One region of the Shewanella sp. SP2S2-6 genome, then DNA from elsewhere that is predicted to be linked to it. Evidence: predicted binding sites of a transcription regulator. Region 1 holds the regulator's gene; each other region holds the start of a gene.
The links. Region 1 encodes LexA, which represses DNA repair genes until DNA is damaged. Its sites were predicted from a motif close to TACTGTATNNNNATACAGTA; they were not measured.
Positions count from the first base shown of each region.

Region 1 (4,175 bases):
TCTTTAATGCCCATAAAGAGTTCGGCTTTCAGCAGTGGATAAAAATCGGCAACGATTGACACCACTTGCTGACGCGGGATCTGCTCATTATGCGTTAAGCAGCTCGCAATTAATGACGGCACAATAAATAAGTGAATGATATTGTTACGATAGTAAGTCATAGACACAGCCTGACTCGCTTCGATAGACACGATTTCACCTAAAGGATCGGCACACACAACAAACTTATTCAGCTCTAAACCTTGCTGCACTAAATGCTTACCATCACCTTCGGCAACCGAAGTATAAGTAGTGTAAGGCACTTTTTTGAGTAGGGTCAGATACAGATCAAGCTGACGTTCCAGCAGACTGCGCTCTAAGGCATTTTGATCTGTGGCCAGCAACACTAAACTCGTCAAGGTCACCGAACTCGCCGCCGCCGCATCGTTGATATTTGTCATCACTCGATTCGCCAGCACGTTTACAGCTGGCGTTAACCAGCTTGGTTTTTGCTCAGGATCATCGGCCAACTCAGTACGCCAGTTTGGCGCGCGCTCATTTAAGAAGTTTTGCAGGGTTATAGGCTCGCCAAAGTTCACATAACCTTGACCGAAATTACCCAGTTTGCGGATCGCGCCAAACACTTGCCACACAGATTCTTTTTTCTTTTTCTTACCACTTAACTCTTTATGGTACGTCGCCACTTCCATCACATGGTCATAGCCTAAATACACAGGCACTAGCGTGACTGGACGCTCGATACCGCGCAGCACACTGTTCATAGTCATAGCAATCATGCCGGTTTTTGGCGCCAATAGACGACCCGTACGTGAGCGGCCGCCTTCGGAGAAATATTCCACCGAATAACCTTTAGCAAACAGTTGATCTAAATACTCACGGAATACTGCGGTATACAGCTTGTTGCCATTAAAACTACGGCGGATAAAGAAGGCACCACCGCGACGGAACATAGGTCCAGCGGGCCAGAAGTTGAGGTTAATACCTGCGGCAATGTGCGGCGGAACCATACCTTGATAGTACAAAATATACGATAACAGCAGGTAATCCATGTGGCTGCGATGACAAGGTACATAGACAATCTCGTGGCCATCGTGGTGCAGCTGACGAACTTGCTCGGCACCTTTGATGTTGATCCCGCTGTAAAGCTTGTTCCACAACCAAGTTAAGAAACGCTCGGCAATACGCACTAAGCTATCTGAGTAATCTGCAGCGATTTCATCAAGATACTCAATGGCTGTCTCGCGCGCTTGGGTCTCAGAAATCTTTTTGTTGGCCGCTTCTTCTTGAATCGCTTTACGCAAGGACTCGGATTTGAGCAGCGAATGAAACAGTGCTTGGCGATTTGGCAGCACAGGCCCTGTCATCACCTTACGTTGACGACGGAAATGCACCCGCGCTACCCGCGCTAACTTATGGGCGATCCCCATGTCAGTGCCGTGTTCGTCGGCCATGTATCGCAGAGATACCGCATTTGAAAACTGTACGAAGTTATGTCGACCTAAGAATAGAATCATCAAGCATTTGCGCAGCCAAGTCGGGTTTTCCCGCTCAAACACAGCCGCCTTCATAGTGTCGTCTTCTTTCCCTGGCGTGCGGCCCCAATACAGGCTCACGGGCACCAGTTGAATGTCTAATTCAGGGCGCTCCTTATGCACGGCCAACAAACGCATAAAGCATTCGAGGAAAGGCTCGTTACCGGCACGCTCACCAAACAGCGGCTTACGCCCTTGAAGGCAGACAACCCGAGGCGCAATCACACCATTTGCCACTAAAGGCTCATAGGGGCTCGGCAGTCCTAACTTAGCCGTAATTTCGCTCAGGGCAGCGATGTCACTCAGCGATTCCGTTTTCATCACATAAGCAAGGGGTCTGGAGGCATCCAGATTCAGATCGGCAAAGGGATCCTGAGGCACAACAATAGTGTGCACTAAGTGTTTTTGGATCCAGCGTAATGATTTCAACCAAAGAGAGTCGTGTTTAGGCATTATTCTTATGCAATTAAGTACGTTTACTAGCCCGGTAGAATACCAGACTATGGGTAATATTCGCTAATTCTCTCCAACATAGCTAAAAAGTGGTTAATACTTGCGCTGCAAATAATACTGTATATACTAACAGTAACTGTATAGAAAAACAGGAAACACCATGAGACCTTTGACGCCACGCCAAGCTGAAATTTTAGAGCTAATTAAACGAAATATTGCCGATACTGGCATGCCACCCACTCGGGCAGAAATCGCGACCCGTTTAGGTTTTAAGAGCGCCAATGCGGCTGAAGAGCATCTTAAAGCGTTGGCGAAAAAGGGCTGCATTGAGATCATGCCAGGCACATCGCGGGGCATTCGCCTACCTGCGGAAGTCGAAGATTTAACTGAAACAGGTTTACCACTTATCGGTCAAGTGGCTGCTGGCGAACCTATTCTTGCCCAAGAACATGTCGAACAGTACTACCAAGTCGACCCGAGCATGTTCCATCCCGCCGCCGATTTCTTACTGCGGGTTAAAGGCGACAGCATGAAGAATATCGGCATTCTCGAAGGAGATTTGCTGGCTGTCCATAAAGTACAACAAGCTAGAAATGGTCAAGTGGTTGTCGCTAGAGTCGACGACGATGTCACTGTTAAACGTTTCGAAAAAAAAGGCAATGTGGTCTATCTACACGCCGAAAATGAAGACTATTCCCCGATAAAAGTGGATTTAGGCTATCAAAGTTTAACAATTGAAGGACTCGCCGTCGGTGTGATCCGTAATGGAGATTGGCTATGAACAAACTACTTGGCAATGCACCCCGCCATCCGGGCTTGTGGCTCGATGAAGTCCGTGATGCCGACTATGACTGGCACCACGCACCTATCGCCTGCATGCCAACTAAGACTCAAGGCCGCCAAGAGTTAATCCATTTGAGTGCGCAACTCGCCCAGTTAAGCCAACAGGGTCGTTGGTTAGTACTCATCAACCCACCGAGCATTGGCTACAAACAAATGCTCGCCAATGCAGGCGTGCGTATGGACAGAGTCTTGCTGGTGCACGCTAAAGATGAAGTCGAAACCCTGTGGGCGATGGAAAAAGCCTTAACAAGTGGTACGTCCAGTGCGGTTATTACTTGGACCCAATCACTGGATGCACGCGATAATCGTCGCCTGCAAATCGTCGCTAAAAGTGCCCGCGCCATGGGTATAGTGCTAGAAGACGTAAACAGTCACTTACATGGCGACGTACGCATTGAGCAAGGCAATCTCTTCGGCCAACAATCTTTTTTTAGCGCTGTACATTAAATATTCATTTATTTTTTTACCTTGAAAGCCGCCTCGCCTATGAATGTGAGGCTTTTTTTTGGCAATTTTTCAGACAATTAGATAAATAAGTGATCTTGATCAATATTTAAACAGCAAGTATGGTTGATTTAGTCGGCGATGATATATCGCCGCCCGTGGCAAATAAATCGAGCCGTAATCGAGTTCAAAATGCCACTAAAAATAGAGAACAGATTTATTTCAGTCGTATGTGCCAGCGTGGCTAATACCAGCAGTAACAATACTTAATTAAAAGTAACAGCCGCCAACGCACGTTGAAGTCAAAAACGCTTTTTTGGGAACTGAAGAGTTTGCATAGAGTTGAGACTTACTGTGTTGCTCTTCTTTGTAGTTGCTATTCGCAATTGGCAGAGGAGAAGTCTTGTGAAGCAATTGTTGTATTGTTTACTCGTGGTGTTATTCGCACCACCGTTGGCCGCCGCGGACATGCGGTTCAACATGACCCCTGGCGTAACCGAGATCAGTGGCAAGGTTTATCACTTGCACATGACCATCTTGTATATCTGCTGCGCCATTGGCCTTGTGGTCTTTGGCGTGATGATTTACGCCATGATCAATCACAGAAAATCCAAAGGCGCTGTCGCGTCGCACTTTCACGAAAGCACTAAAGTTGAAATCGCTTGGACGATTCTGCCATTTATCATTTTGATCTTAATGGCGATTCCAGCGACAAAAACCTTAATTGCTATGGAAGATCCCAGCAATGCCGATCTCACCGTTAAAGTCACAGGTTCCCAATGGAAATGGCACTACAGCTATTTCGATCAAGACATTGATTTTTACAGCATACTCGCAACCCCAAGAACACAAATCGACGGTACCGAAACCAAAGGGGAAAATTACCTTTTGGAGGTCGATAAG
Region 1 covers NZ_JAUOEQ010000014.1:37,342-41,516, reverse strand. The annotation lists gene plsB (glycerol-3-phosphate 1-O-acyltransferase PlsB) at 1-1,985, opposite strand, end outside; gene lexA (transcriptional repressor LexA) at 2,146-2,766, shown strand; gene Q4Q57_RS11465 (cell division inhibitor SulA) at 2,763-3,275, shown strand; gene coxB (cytochrome c oxidase subunit II) at 3,678-4,175, shown strand, end outside.

Region 2 (4,175 bases), on a different contig from region 1:
AGGGTTCCGGTCCATTTACAGTAATCAGGTAATCAATTTGCGCCCCACGCTTGCCAAAAGTGGTGTCACCTGTTATGTCGCATAGTTGCTGGGCAACTTTAACATGTGGTGAAGATTTAGCCGTGTAATCTTCGATATTGCGCCGCATACGTTTACGAAATACCAAATCATTATCCAACTGACCATCAAGCAGTTTTTCAAACACGCTGGCTAAATAAACACTGATATCCCTTTGGTTAAACATTCGCTCATAGAGTGACTCTTGGACTTTGCGCGCTAAGGGGCTCCAATCACTGCGCACTTGTTCCATACCTTTAAAGGTGAGCTCAAGTTCATCGTTCGCATTGCGCCACGCGCCAACATAACGTTTTTTACTGCCTTCTAATGAGCCTCTTAAAGTTGGCATAAAGAACTGCTCGTAATGCCGCTCAAACTGTAACTCGAGAAAACTCTCAACTTGGTGATCAGCACAGATCTTAGCCTGCCACTTCGCATTGATATCTTGCGCCAGACTGTTACCCAAGGCGTTAATGTCTGAGAGATCAGGCTCGCTGCCAAGCCAGACAAAGGTCGAATCCGTATCGCCATAAATCACTTGATAGCCCATCTCTTCTATCCATGCACGGGTTTGTTTCATGATTTGATGGCCACGCATCGTGATCGAACTTGCCAACTTGGCATCATGAAACACGCAGCCTTGAGAGCCTAAAACCCCATACAACGAGTTCATGATAATTTTTATCGCTTGGGATAACGGCGCATTGTGCTCACGCTTGGCCTTTTCGCGCTGCTCAGATAAGGTTTGAATTAGCTTAGGTAAAATAGGCTGTTGCCGACTGAAACGGCCGCCGAGAAACCCCGCAACACATTCAGACTCCGGCAACTGCAAGCCTTCAATCAATCCCTTAGGATCGATCAAAAAGGTGCGAATAATGGAGGGATACAGACTTTTAAAATCGAACACTAAGACGTGTTTATACAGACCCGGCACAGAATCCATCACATATCCGCCAGGACTTTCAATGCCATCACTGGCAGGCTCTGCTGGAGCGACATAACCCGCTCGATGTAAATGCGGTAAATACAAATGATTAAACGCCGCCACCGAAGCCCCTACTCGCCCAAGTTCTAAACCTGTCAGTTCGGCACGCGCGAGGGCAAAATCCCACAATTGAGTGTGAGTAAAAATATCCCACACTAGGCGGCTATCGGTAAGATTGTAATGGGCTAAGGCTTGTTTATCGGTCTTAAACAGCAGGTCAATTTCTTCAACGCGATTATCGACGTTATGAATGGCCTTGCCTTCACCTAATAATTGTCGCGACACAAATTCAAGCGAGAAACGCTCAAAGTGATAAAAAGCGGCTTTAAGCCAATCGATACCATCGAGTACCACACGGCCCGGTAAAACTAAGGTTTCTGGGCGAAACTTATTGTCAACTTTCCAATCGAGCTTAGCACCGCCGCGGCCAATGGTGAGCGGAATACGGTTTAATAATGCACGGCGTGACAGTAGCGCGAGATCGAAGCTCACCACTGACCAACCGATAATAAAGTCAGGATCAAACTCATGGAACCACGCGATTAATCGATGGATCAGCGCAGCTTCATCGGCTACCCATTCCATATATTCGGGGGAGTTTGATTCAGCTTCGCCCACCATGATCACTTTTTCATAAGTCTGCTTGAGGCTGCCTTGCCCCTCGGCTTGGCTACTGTCTTGACCATATAGCGCAACCGAATAGAGTAAACCCTCAAAGCTGCATTCAAAATCCAGTGAAATACAGCGCAAATGTACAGCCGTTAAAGGGGCAATACTCTTAGCCCGCTCGGCGATAAACACGGGCAGTGAGTTAGCCACAAGACTGTCGCTAGTCGGCGCGTGTATGTTACTCGTCGCAGAGAAATGCCCTAAAAATGCCACATCTAGCGCCACAAACCGCTCGATTAAATAACGCTGTTCAGGGCGAATATCGGCTTCAAATAAGGGGATGTCGGCATCTTTTGCGATGCGCTGTAAGGTACGTAAGCTGTTGCTCGATTTAGCATAAACTCCACTGACTGCGCCGCCTTTAAAGCTTTTGAGCGCTAACGGCACAAACCGCAATGCTTGACCCGGCGTTTGCAACTGCAAAGCCGTGACATCAGTTTGATGACAAAAACAAATGTGTTCAGTACCTTGCACTTCCACCAGCACAGGGCCTTGGGCGGTCGCAAGGTAATACTGCAATACTAAATTCCCATGACGATGAATCGCATGGCGTGTTAAGACTCGACCTTGTACACTAACGGCCGCGGCAGCCTCTGGCTTCATCGCATGGGTTCCCAAATCGCATAGCTTGTCAATTTAGATTGTTCCTCAATTTAAATGCCGCCAAATGGCAGAAAAGTTTCTTAGGCTATGCAATCACTGTTATTATGTACAGCATTAATTCGATAAAGTAGTGACGCATGTTACCTGACAATGTAAAAACCCAGATCCGCGCCATCTATAAAGATATCGCTACCGCCTTGCCTCATTTTAGGCCGCGCCGCGAACAAAACTATATGGTGGCGGAAATCTCTAAGACCCTCGCCGGCGACTATGACAAAGATAGACGCATTATCGTGGTCGAAGCAGGGACAGGTATCGGTAAATCATTGTCTTATATTCTCGGTACCATTCCACTGGCATTAGCGAGCAAGAAAAAAGTCTGTATCGCCACCGCGACCGTCGCCCTGCAAGAACAGTTACTGCATAAAGACTTGCCCTTCTTCCTTGAGCAATCTGGCTTAAATTTCCGCTTTGGCTTAGTCAAAGGTCGACAACGTTATGTGTGTCTATCGAAACTGGCGATGCTCATCGGTGACGACAACAGTACACAAATGGCCATGTGGCAAACTAAGCCTGACAACAGCCAAGTAGCTATGATGCATGGCCTGTTAAAAGACTATAACGAAGGTCGCTGGAATGGCGAAATCGATACCTTAGTCGTACCGCTGCCCGATCACCTGTGGCAACAAATCGCCTGCGACAAACACAGCTGTCATCGTCAAGTCGCCAGCCACAGAAATTGCCCGTTCCATAAAGCCCGCGAAGATGTCGATACTTGGGACGTACTTATCGCCAACCACAGCTTGTTATTCGCCGACTTAGAGCTCGGCGGCGGCGTCATATTGCCCGATCCCGAAGACGTGTTTTATGTTATCGATGAGGCACATCACTTACCGATTGTGGCGCGGGATTTCTCCAGTGCTCAGGCCACGCTGAGGGGCGCATGCGACTGGCTCGAAAAAATTGCTAAAACCTGCGCTAAGTTACAAAACCAAATAAAGAGCAACAATATCATCGCCCCCGCGCAGGCAATGCAAGATCATTTAGGCGATCTTATCAGTCAGCTCAATCAAGTGGCCCACTATTGCGACACCCAAACTAAGCACTTTGCTAATCCTGAAAACCGTCTGCGTTTTGAGCACGGCAAACTGCCGGACTCATTACTCATTCTGGCTGAAAACCTTGCAGTGACCTCTAATCTTGCCCTCAAACAGTTTAATAAAATGCTGTCACTGCTAGCAGAAGCGATTAAAGATGGCGACATTCCTAAACATCAATCCGAAGCACTGTTAGCCGAAACCGGTTTTATGCTGCAAAGGCTCGAAAATCTACAAAAATTGTGGAGGATGATGGCCAAGGAAGATAAACATAAAGGTGCGCCTATGGCGCGCTGGGTGGAGCTCATTACAGGTAAACAAGTGGATTATCTGTTTAGCGCCTCGCCTATCGAAGTCGGCTTTATGCTGGAATCCATGCTGTGGCAAAAAGCTGCGGGGGTAGTCTTATGCAGCGCCACACTGCGAGCACTCAATAACTTCGACCATTTTGTGCATCAAGTCGGTTTGTCACTCAACGATGGCAGCCGTTATTTAGCCTTACAATCGCCCTTCGATTACCCCAATAATGCGACACTTTATTTACCAAAAATGCGCACTGAGCCGACGGACGATGCCTATACGGCAGAACTTGCCGAGCAAATCATTACTCTGATTGAAGGAGAAATGGCCACCTTAGTGTTATTCGCCTCCTACTGGCAGATGGAAAAAGTAGTTGAATTACTTGAAGGTAAACTCACCACAGAGCTGCTTATTCAAGGCAATGCGCCACGGCAACAGTTGTTAGAGAATCATAAAGCTAAGTG
Region 2 covers NZ_JAUOEQ010000058.1:5,641-9,815, forward strand. The annotation lists gene Q4Q57_RS21570 (DNA polymerase II) at 1-2,314, opposite strand, end outside; gene dinG (ATP-dependent DNA helicase DinG) at 2,452-4,175, shown strand, end outside.
Region 2: a site for LexA is predicted at 2,409-2,428, ahead of dinG (ATP-dependent DNA helicase DinG). Genes of this name have one in related genera too.

Region 3 (4,175 bases), on a different contig from region 1:
GCTCAAGTTGCAACTCAATGGCGAGCCGTTTACACCGCCTTATCACGGTTTCGAGCACTTTTAAGCGAAGAGCATGTTAATGAAATGGTTGTCAAAGGATCAGGTGCTAACGCGCCTGTCATTAAAAAATCCTGTCCACTTTTTGGCACTTGGATTTGGTAGCGGACTCGCCGCTAAAGCGCCCGGAACCTTTGGTACCTTAGCTGCTATTCCCCTCTATTTATTGATGGCGCCCTTACCACTTACTTGGTATATCGGCTTAACCTTAGTGGGTGTATTCGCAGGATTTTATATCTGTGGTAAAGCGGCGCAAGACATGGGGGTTCACGATCACGGTGCTATTGTGTGGGATGAAGTGGTTGGGCTACTGATCACTATGCTAGCGGCACCAAGTGGTTGGGGTTGGTTGTTAGTGGGCTTTGGTTTATTTCGCTTTTTCGACATCATCAAACCTTGGCCTATTCGATGGCTTGATGCCAAAGTTCATGGTGGCTTTGGCATTATGATTGACGATGTGTTAGCGGGCGTGTTTTCGTTTATTTGTCTGCAAGGGCTAGTCTGGTGTGTTAGCTAACATTTTCGCTAGTCTGACATGATAGCTAATCTAACTTGTTAGTTAACATGGGCAACAACTAACCCTTACTCTTGATTTTGCATTTTTCTGATTGAAGCTTGATTGAAGGGATTCGCTGCTTATCCCTTTTCTGTTTGATTCTACTATTGCAGCAGTTCCCTTGCGTTCGCTAGGGTATTGCTAGTGATAGTATCGCCACCTAACAGCCTTGCCAGCTCTTGAATACGTTGTTCACGATCGAGCGACTTCATCGTGGTTTCAGTACTGCCCGCCTTATTAAATTTATCGACGAACATGTGTTGATGACCATTGCCTGCAACTTGCGGCAAGTGAGTCACGCACAGTACTTGGGTCGATTCCCCTAAGCTGCGTAACATGCGGCCCACCACTGCGGCGGTGGGGCCGGAAATCCCGACATCCACCTCATCGAAAATTAATGTCGGCGTGGCAACTTTCTTCGCGGTAATCACTTGGATACCTAGCCCTATCCGTGAAAGTTCACCGCCAGATGCGACTTTCGAAATCGGTTGCAAGGGTTGTCCAGGGTTAGTGGTGACCATAAATTCGATATTATCACTGCCGTTGGCTGACATTTGCTCTGGGTGGAAATTGACTTCGATAGTAAATTTCCCCTTAGGCATATTCAGCTCGTGGATTGACTGAGTAACCAGTTTGTCGAGTTCTTTGGCATATCGAGCGCGGCTTTGACTGAGCTTTTGTGCGTTGCTAAGGTAAGCGGCTCTGCTGGCATCGACCTGCAATTGAATTTCTTCGAGCTTGCTTTCGTCACTGTCTAAGGTGCTCAGTTCTGCCTTTAATGCTAAATGATGTTCGGCCAGTTTATTCGGGCTAACATGGTGTTTACGGGCCAGTTGCATGGCTTTTGATAGCCGCTCTTCTAAATAGGCAAAATGAGCTGGATCGAGTTCAAGCTTACTCAAATAGTGCTGTAATTCGCCTGCGCTTTCTTGCACTTGGATTAATGCATCATTGAGCATAGTGTTGATATTGCTTAATGCAGGATCGTAGCTTTGCAGGTCTTCGGCGAGGGAAACCACTCGGTTGAGCAGTGACTCTATGTTGTTTTCTTCGCCCTCAGTGAGTATATCTAGACTCGCTTGACAGGTATCAATCAACTCAGTGCCATTGGCCAAACGTTTGTGCTCTTGCTCAATTTCATCGAACTCATCAACTTTAAGATCAAACTCATCGAGTTCTTCTACTTGATACTGCACTAATTGCTTACGGGCAATACGTTCATGCTGGGAGGCTTCAAGCTGTTTTAGATCGGCCTCAATTTGTTTGCAGCGTTGAAAACTGGCGGCAACCGTATCGATAAGCAATCTGTGGTTGGCATAACTGTCGAGCAAGGTGAGTTGGTGTTCACTCTTCAACATTGCATGGTGCGCATGTTGGCCGTGAATACCGATGAGCAACTGACCCAGTAATTTGAGTTGCGTAAGCGGCACTGGATTCCCATTGATATAGGCGCGTGAACGGCCATCGCTACCAATAGTTCGACGTAGGATACACTCATCATCGAGTTCAAGATCGTTATCTTCTAACCAACGTTTTGCCAGTGGAATATCATCCAAGGAAAAGCGGGCGCTGACCTCGGTTTTATTGGCTCCTGGGCGAACACTGCTGGCATCGGCGCGATTGCCTAGGCACAGGCCTAACGCATCGATGGCGATCGATTTACCTGCACCGGTTTCACCTGTGATACTGGTCATACCGGGGCGAAAATCCAGTTCTAAAAAACGGACGATAGCGAAGTTATTAATGCTGAGTTGGCAAAGCATAGTGAATTCCTGTCGAAAAATATACCAAACCACTGTATTGATAAACAGTATATACTGATTTTATATACAGTAAAGTGGCTTGGGTAAGTAATCGGCATTATTGGCAGTAAATATTTTTAATTAACTGATTATGCATGGGTTCTTACTAAGCTTTCTAAGATAGGTAAACTAAAGAAAGTAACTAAGGTGCCAAATAGAATGCCCTGAGCACTGGTTGAAGCCTGAGTATTATAACGCTGGGCGAGTAAGTACACGCTAGCGGCTGTGGGCAGTGCGCTCAAGATCACGCCCATGATCAGGTAGTCGCCGCTCACGCCAAAACGGTTAAGCATAAAGTAGACGAGTGCCGGTTGGATAGCCAGCTTGAAGAGGTTGATAAGGCTCAGTTCGATAAAATTCTTGGGGCTAAATACGCTGCTATCTTTCTGGTAGCGCATCGCTTTGGCGAGTACCATGCCGATAGCAAATAGTGCGCAGGGGCTTGAGGTATTTCCAATTTGCTGGATCATTAGCGCCAGCCCAGAAGGTAGTTTTATCTCTAGCGCCGAAATGCCGACACCAATTAAGCTGCCAATAACGATAGGGTTTTTACCGACCGCCATTGCCATTATGACTAAGGCGTGGTGTTGTCTTTGGGTGTTTGTGGCCAGTTCCATCGAGACTAAGGCGACGGCAAACATCAGCACGGATAATAAGCTGGCAATCGCAGGGGCGACTAAGGCGCTTTGCTGCTGCGGAAAGAGGATGATGAGTAGTGGAATACCAATAAATGCGGTATTACCAAAGGTAGCATTGAGGGCTCGAATAGCGGCAACCGCATGCTGTTTAGGGTTAGCAAGCAGCGAGAGCCCAAGGCAGACAAGATAAGTGATCACCATAGCCGTGCTGTAGCCCGCAATAAATCCCCATTGCAAAATCTCGTCAATCGGCTGCTGGGCGAGGGCGATAAGCATGATTGCAGGGAACGCAATATAGTAGACATATTGGTTTAGCACTTGAGCCGTATCGACGGGCAAGAGTTTTAGTTTTTGCACTAGTGTACCGAGCAACATGATCCCGAAGACGGCAAACAGAGGGGTTAAAATGGTCATTTCCCTCACTCATCCTTACGATTAAATTTGAATAAACTCAGCCATTACTGTCATTTCTGCTATCGCTATGACTTTGGGGCGCTTGCCTTTTTTATGTCACTTTAGAGCCAGAACTAGCGCCAGCGCAGTAAAACTCGCCACAAAATAACATATCATTTCAGTCTAAGGCTATTGCGCTATGGTCGTATAAGTGGATTAATTGATGTTTAAAACACAATGACTTAGCGTACGCTGTGATTGTTGATGACTTTATATAGTGCCTAAAGTGGGCTGCTAGAACAGAATTAGGATATGCAATGAGTGATGATTTAGGCGCTGAACTACAACTTGTCTATCTTTTTGTGCATTTAGTCAATGCGGGCAGTTTTTCGCAGGCGGCGAAGGAGCTTGATATGCCCATTGCCACAGTGAGCCGCAAGTTAGCTAAGTTGGAAGAGAAGCTCGATAAACAGCTCTTTATGCGCAGCACCCGCAAGTTACGATTGACAGAGGAAGGGCTGGCACTCTTCCAACGCTACCAGAGTGTGGTTGCCCAATTTGATGAACTGAGTGGTGCGGGCAGCGATAAACCCGAGGGTACCCTGCGCATCGCCGCGCCGATTTCGATTATTTCCATCGTGTTTATTCAAGCATTGAATGAATTTGGCCGTCTGTATCCCGATATCCGTTTGCACATTTCCCAGAGCAATGAGTTAGTGGATTTGATCG
Region 3 covers NZ_JAUOEQ010000026.1:8,273-12,447, reverse strand. The annotation lists gene thiL (thiamine-phosphate kinase) at 1-64, shown strand, start outside; gene Q4Q57_RS16030 (phosphatidylglycerophosphatase A) at 80-574, shown strand; gene recN (DNA repair protein RecN) at 718-2,376, opposite strand; gene Q4Q57_RS16020 (AEC family transporter) at 2,505-3,467, opposite strand; gene lldR (LysR family transcriptional regulator LldR) at 3,764-4,175, shown strand, end outside.
Region 3: a site for LexA is predicted at 2,407-2,426, ahead of recN (DNA repair protein RecN). Genes of this name have one in related genera too.

Region 4 (4,175 bases), on a different contig from region 1:
TGTTTATTTGCCAAGGTTCAGGACGTCGCCGTTGGCGCGTGGGCGATCTGGGACCGCACAAAGAGTTTGCCGCCCATCCCGCTTTGCTGCACACAGAAGCCTTTGACCCGATTATCGATACTGAGTTGTTGCCTGGCGACATCCTTTATATTCCCCCTGGATTCCCCCATGACGGCATAACCTTAGAACAGTCGTTAAGTTTTTCAGTGGGTTATCGCACCGCCTCCGCTAAAGATATGATAAGTGCTTTGGCCGATCATTTGTCTGAGCAGGATTTAGGCGCACAGCAGATTGAAGATCCAGATCGCGAGCTGACCACCCGCAGTGGTTGTGTCGATAATGGCGATTTAACGCGGTTACGTACGCAACTGACCAATATGCTGACCGATGAACTGGTGAGCGAGTTTTCGGGCCGCTATTTAACTCAGTCAAAATGCGCCTTAGATTTACCCGATGAGCCATTGGACATCACGCAAGACGAAGTGCTCGCTTGGCTCGATGAGCAGCCGCTTATTCGCCTCGGCGGGCTGCGCTGTTTGTATTTTGATATTAATGTGGCACAGGGCGTTGTCTATATTAATGGTGATAAGTATCAGCTTTCAGCCGAATTGGCCGCAGTGATCCCATTACTATGTGATAGTAATCAGTTGGATAAAGCTGCCTTAGCCCCTTGGTTAGCCCATGCTGATTTGCTCACGCAACTTACCGAGTGGGTGAATCTAGGCTACTGGTACTTTGAAGATCTCAGCGATGAAGAGTGTTAAGGCGGAATGAGCCAAAGCTTGATGGGTGTTAATGCCACTTTAGCGTTAACACCCAACGGGGCTTAGCGGTATATGTTTTTTAGATCTAGATGGGTTTTAGTGCTATATGGAGTTTAGAGTTAGTGTAGAGTTAGGTGGGGTCTGTAATTCGCAGGCGGTCATTTAGCCACTGGCTCTGTTGATTATTTCACTATGGGCAATTGTGCCCATTGGGTGGTGTAACGAGGAGAAAGGTGCTCACGCTTCATTCCCCAAGTCGGGTCAATACCTTGCCCTGCAAACCATATTTTTCCATGACCGCTGTGGTTCACTTTATCGAGTAATTGCATCAACTCCTTGCTTTTAGGCCTAGGCGTGACGTCATCGAATAATCCGAGCTGAAACATGCCTGTACCAAAAAAATCCCCTAACATGACACCGGCCTTTGCATAGGCATGACCTTCACGCCAAATGCGTTGCAGTAGGCTTTGGCCAAGGGTGACAAAATCCCGCGTATCATTGCTGGGGCGAACTAAACTGCCCGACAGTGATTTGCTGTACTGGGGAGTTGCATCGCTAAAAGGGCTAGTACGGACAAATACCGACATCGCTTTAGCGTACTGGCGCTCGGAGCGCAGTTTTTCACAGGCCCTAAAAGTGTATTCATTGATTGCCTGTTGCATCGCTTCTAAATTATCAATACGACTGCCAAAGGATCGGGAGCTGATAATTTGTTGTTTAGTAGCGGCGACCTCTTGTATGTCATCACAGGCAATGCCGTTAAGTTCGCGTACCGTGCGCTCGACGGTGACAGAAAAGGTGTCGCGGATAAGCTTAGGATGCGCATCCGCCAATTGCAACGCGGTATTTATACCCATGATGTTCAAGCGTTTTGTAAGCCTACGGCCTATTCCCCAGACTTCGTCGACAGGGATAAGCGCCATCAGCCGTCGTTGGCGTTCACGGTCGCGCAAGTCAACCACGCCCTGCGTCGCTGGATAACGTTTCGCGGCATGGTTTGCCAGTTTAGCCAGGGTTTTTGTCGGTCCAATGCCGACGCAAACGCTGATCCCAATCCACTGCGGTATTCGGTGATAAATATCAAGTGCAAGCTGATGAATATCAATGCATTTATCGAAACGAGAAAGGTCTAAAAACGCTTCATCAATACTATACACTTCTACTTTCGGTACCATTTGCTCTAAGGTGGTCATGACTCTATTTGATATGTCGGCATAGAGTGCATAGTTGGAGGAGAATACCGCGACGTGATGCTGGCGGAGTTGGTTTGCGATTTGATACACAGGCACCGCCATCTTGATGCCAAGTTGTTTTGCCTCTGCCGAGCGGGCGACGACGCAGCCATCGTTATTGGATAACACTACAATCGGCCTGCCAGCTAAATCTGGCCTAAACATCCGCTCACAGGATGCATAAAAATTATTGCAATCGACGAGGGCGAATAGTGAGGACGTCATTTGAGCTTTTTCACCACGTTGGTCACCACTCCAAAGATGTTTAACTCAGACTCATCATTGATGGCAATCGGGGAGAATAAGGCATTACGTGGCAGCAATTGCACCACAGGGCGCAGCTGTAATTGCTTTACGGTAAATTCACCGTTGACTGCTGCGACAACGATATCCCCGTGTGCCGGCTGTAATGAGCGATCCACCACCAAAATATCACCGGAGAAAATCCCCGCGTCGATCATCGAATCCCCTTGGACTTTGACAAAAAACGTGGCGGCGGGGTGTTTGATGCATAACTCATTGAGATCTAATGTTTGTTCTACATAGTCTTGGGCTGGTGACGGAAATCCTGCGGCAATCAAGGAGCTAAATAGCGAGAGCCGATATTGGGTATGTTTGGCGAAGCGGCCTAGGATCATCATAATAAATCACAGTATACTGTACGTATGAACAGTATAGTCTAACAATGATACTTATCGAAATAATTTATGTGGGGAGAGTAGGAGCTAAATCAAGCATTATAAAACCCCTATAAAAAAGCTAGAACAACTTATGAGAGGTTGTTCTAGCCAGCGATATACCGAATTTGTAGTTCGACTAATATGTTATTTCAATACATTATTTCAATGCCGCTGGGACGATAGGGTAGTTATCCCAGACTTGGCCGTCGGTCATCGATCGCACCAGTTTGATGTATTCGGCATGGGTCCAAGCGAGCGGCGTGGCCGAGTTAGTGCCTTGTCCGAGTTGGTAATGGTAGCGGGTGGCATCGCCGACACCGTCCCAGGCTTGCTCGGGTAACATCATGCCCGCATTCGCAAAGGTTTCCATGCCCTGCACATAGGTGTTGATCAACTGCTGCTTGGTTTGCTGGGCGTTATTGCCTGTTAGCTCGCCTTTCGCTTGGGCGAGTGCTAATTCAAAATGACCGCGCTCGCCGGTGAAGAAGGGCCAGACTCGGCCACGTTGATTGGCGCTGTTGCTGCCGGATTCTGCGTAGTTATGGCCAGTCACCGTATCCTCGCCGTAGCCGTCGTTACCATAACGTCTAAAGCCTGGGATAGTGCTGCCATCTTTGGCGGTAAACTCGTATTTTATGCGTAGGTTGTGCTCAAGCTCTTTATTATCAATCAGTTGAAGGCTTTGATTGATGAGCTTGTCGGTTGCACCGCGCACGCCATAACGCACTAGTTCTAAAAATCCGCCATCGAGGATTTGACGCTGATCTAAACCTTGCTTACCGTTATTCGCTGCCAGTGTATCGCTAGTATTTGGCTCGCCATTCGGGCTTAAACGTAAATAGTAAGGCGCGCTGACGCCTGCGCTGTTTTTTAGTAGTCCTTGGGTGGTGACTAAGTGTTTTTCTAAACTATTACTTAAGTCTTTGGCGGCGGCAAGATAACGGGCGCTTGAAGTAATATCTTTAGCTTCTTTGGCAATTTCACTCGCGGCAACAAGACCTGCGATCACGGCGGCCGTTGTCGAGGGTGAGTAACCAGCCTGTTCTTCCCAACGCTCTTGCTGGGTTTTAGGCGGGGTGATTTGAGTGTGATTCCAATCCAGATTGACCTCACCGCCACTGATCAAGAAGTCCGCTGCACCTTTGAGCATCTCTTGATACCAGTGACTGATCTCATCAGGGGTGAGTACACCCGCTTGCCAGAGTTTCCAGCCGAGCATGATTGGCATGGCGGTTTGATCGAGCTGTACACCAACCCACTCAATTTGGCCATCTACATGGGTCTTTTGCAGGAACCAACCCGGCGTACCCGTAAAGCCGGGCGTCTTTTCGGTTACTTGCACTTTTTTCAGGTATTCGAAGGCCACTTTGGGCGTTTGGGTGTCACCCATGGCGAGGAATGCCATGGCACATTGGTAAAAGTCACGCGGCCATACCGCTTTATAGCCAGTACTCGGAACGGCTGCTGAAACCGTATCGCCCCAAGGATTGGATAACGAG
Region 4 covers NZ_JAUOEQ010000013.1:60,175-64,349, forward strand. The annotation lists gene Q4Q57_RS11100 (cupin domain-containing protein) at 1-764, shown strand, start outside; gene umuC (translesion error-prone DNA polymerase V subunit UmuC) at 947-2,221, opposite strand; gene umuD (translesion error-prone DNA polymerase V autoproteolytic subunit) at 2,218-2,637, opposite strand; gene Q4Q57_RS11115 (glycoside hydrolase family 15 protein) at 2,834-4,175, opposite strand, start outside.
Region 4: a site for LexA is predicted at 2,652-2,671, ahead of umuD (translesion error-prone DNA polymerase V autoproteolytic subunit). Genes of this name have one in related genera too.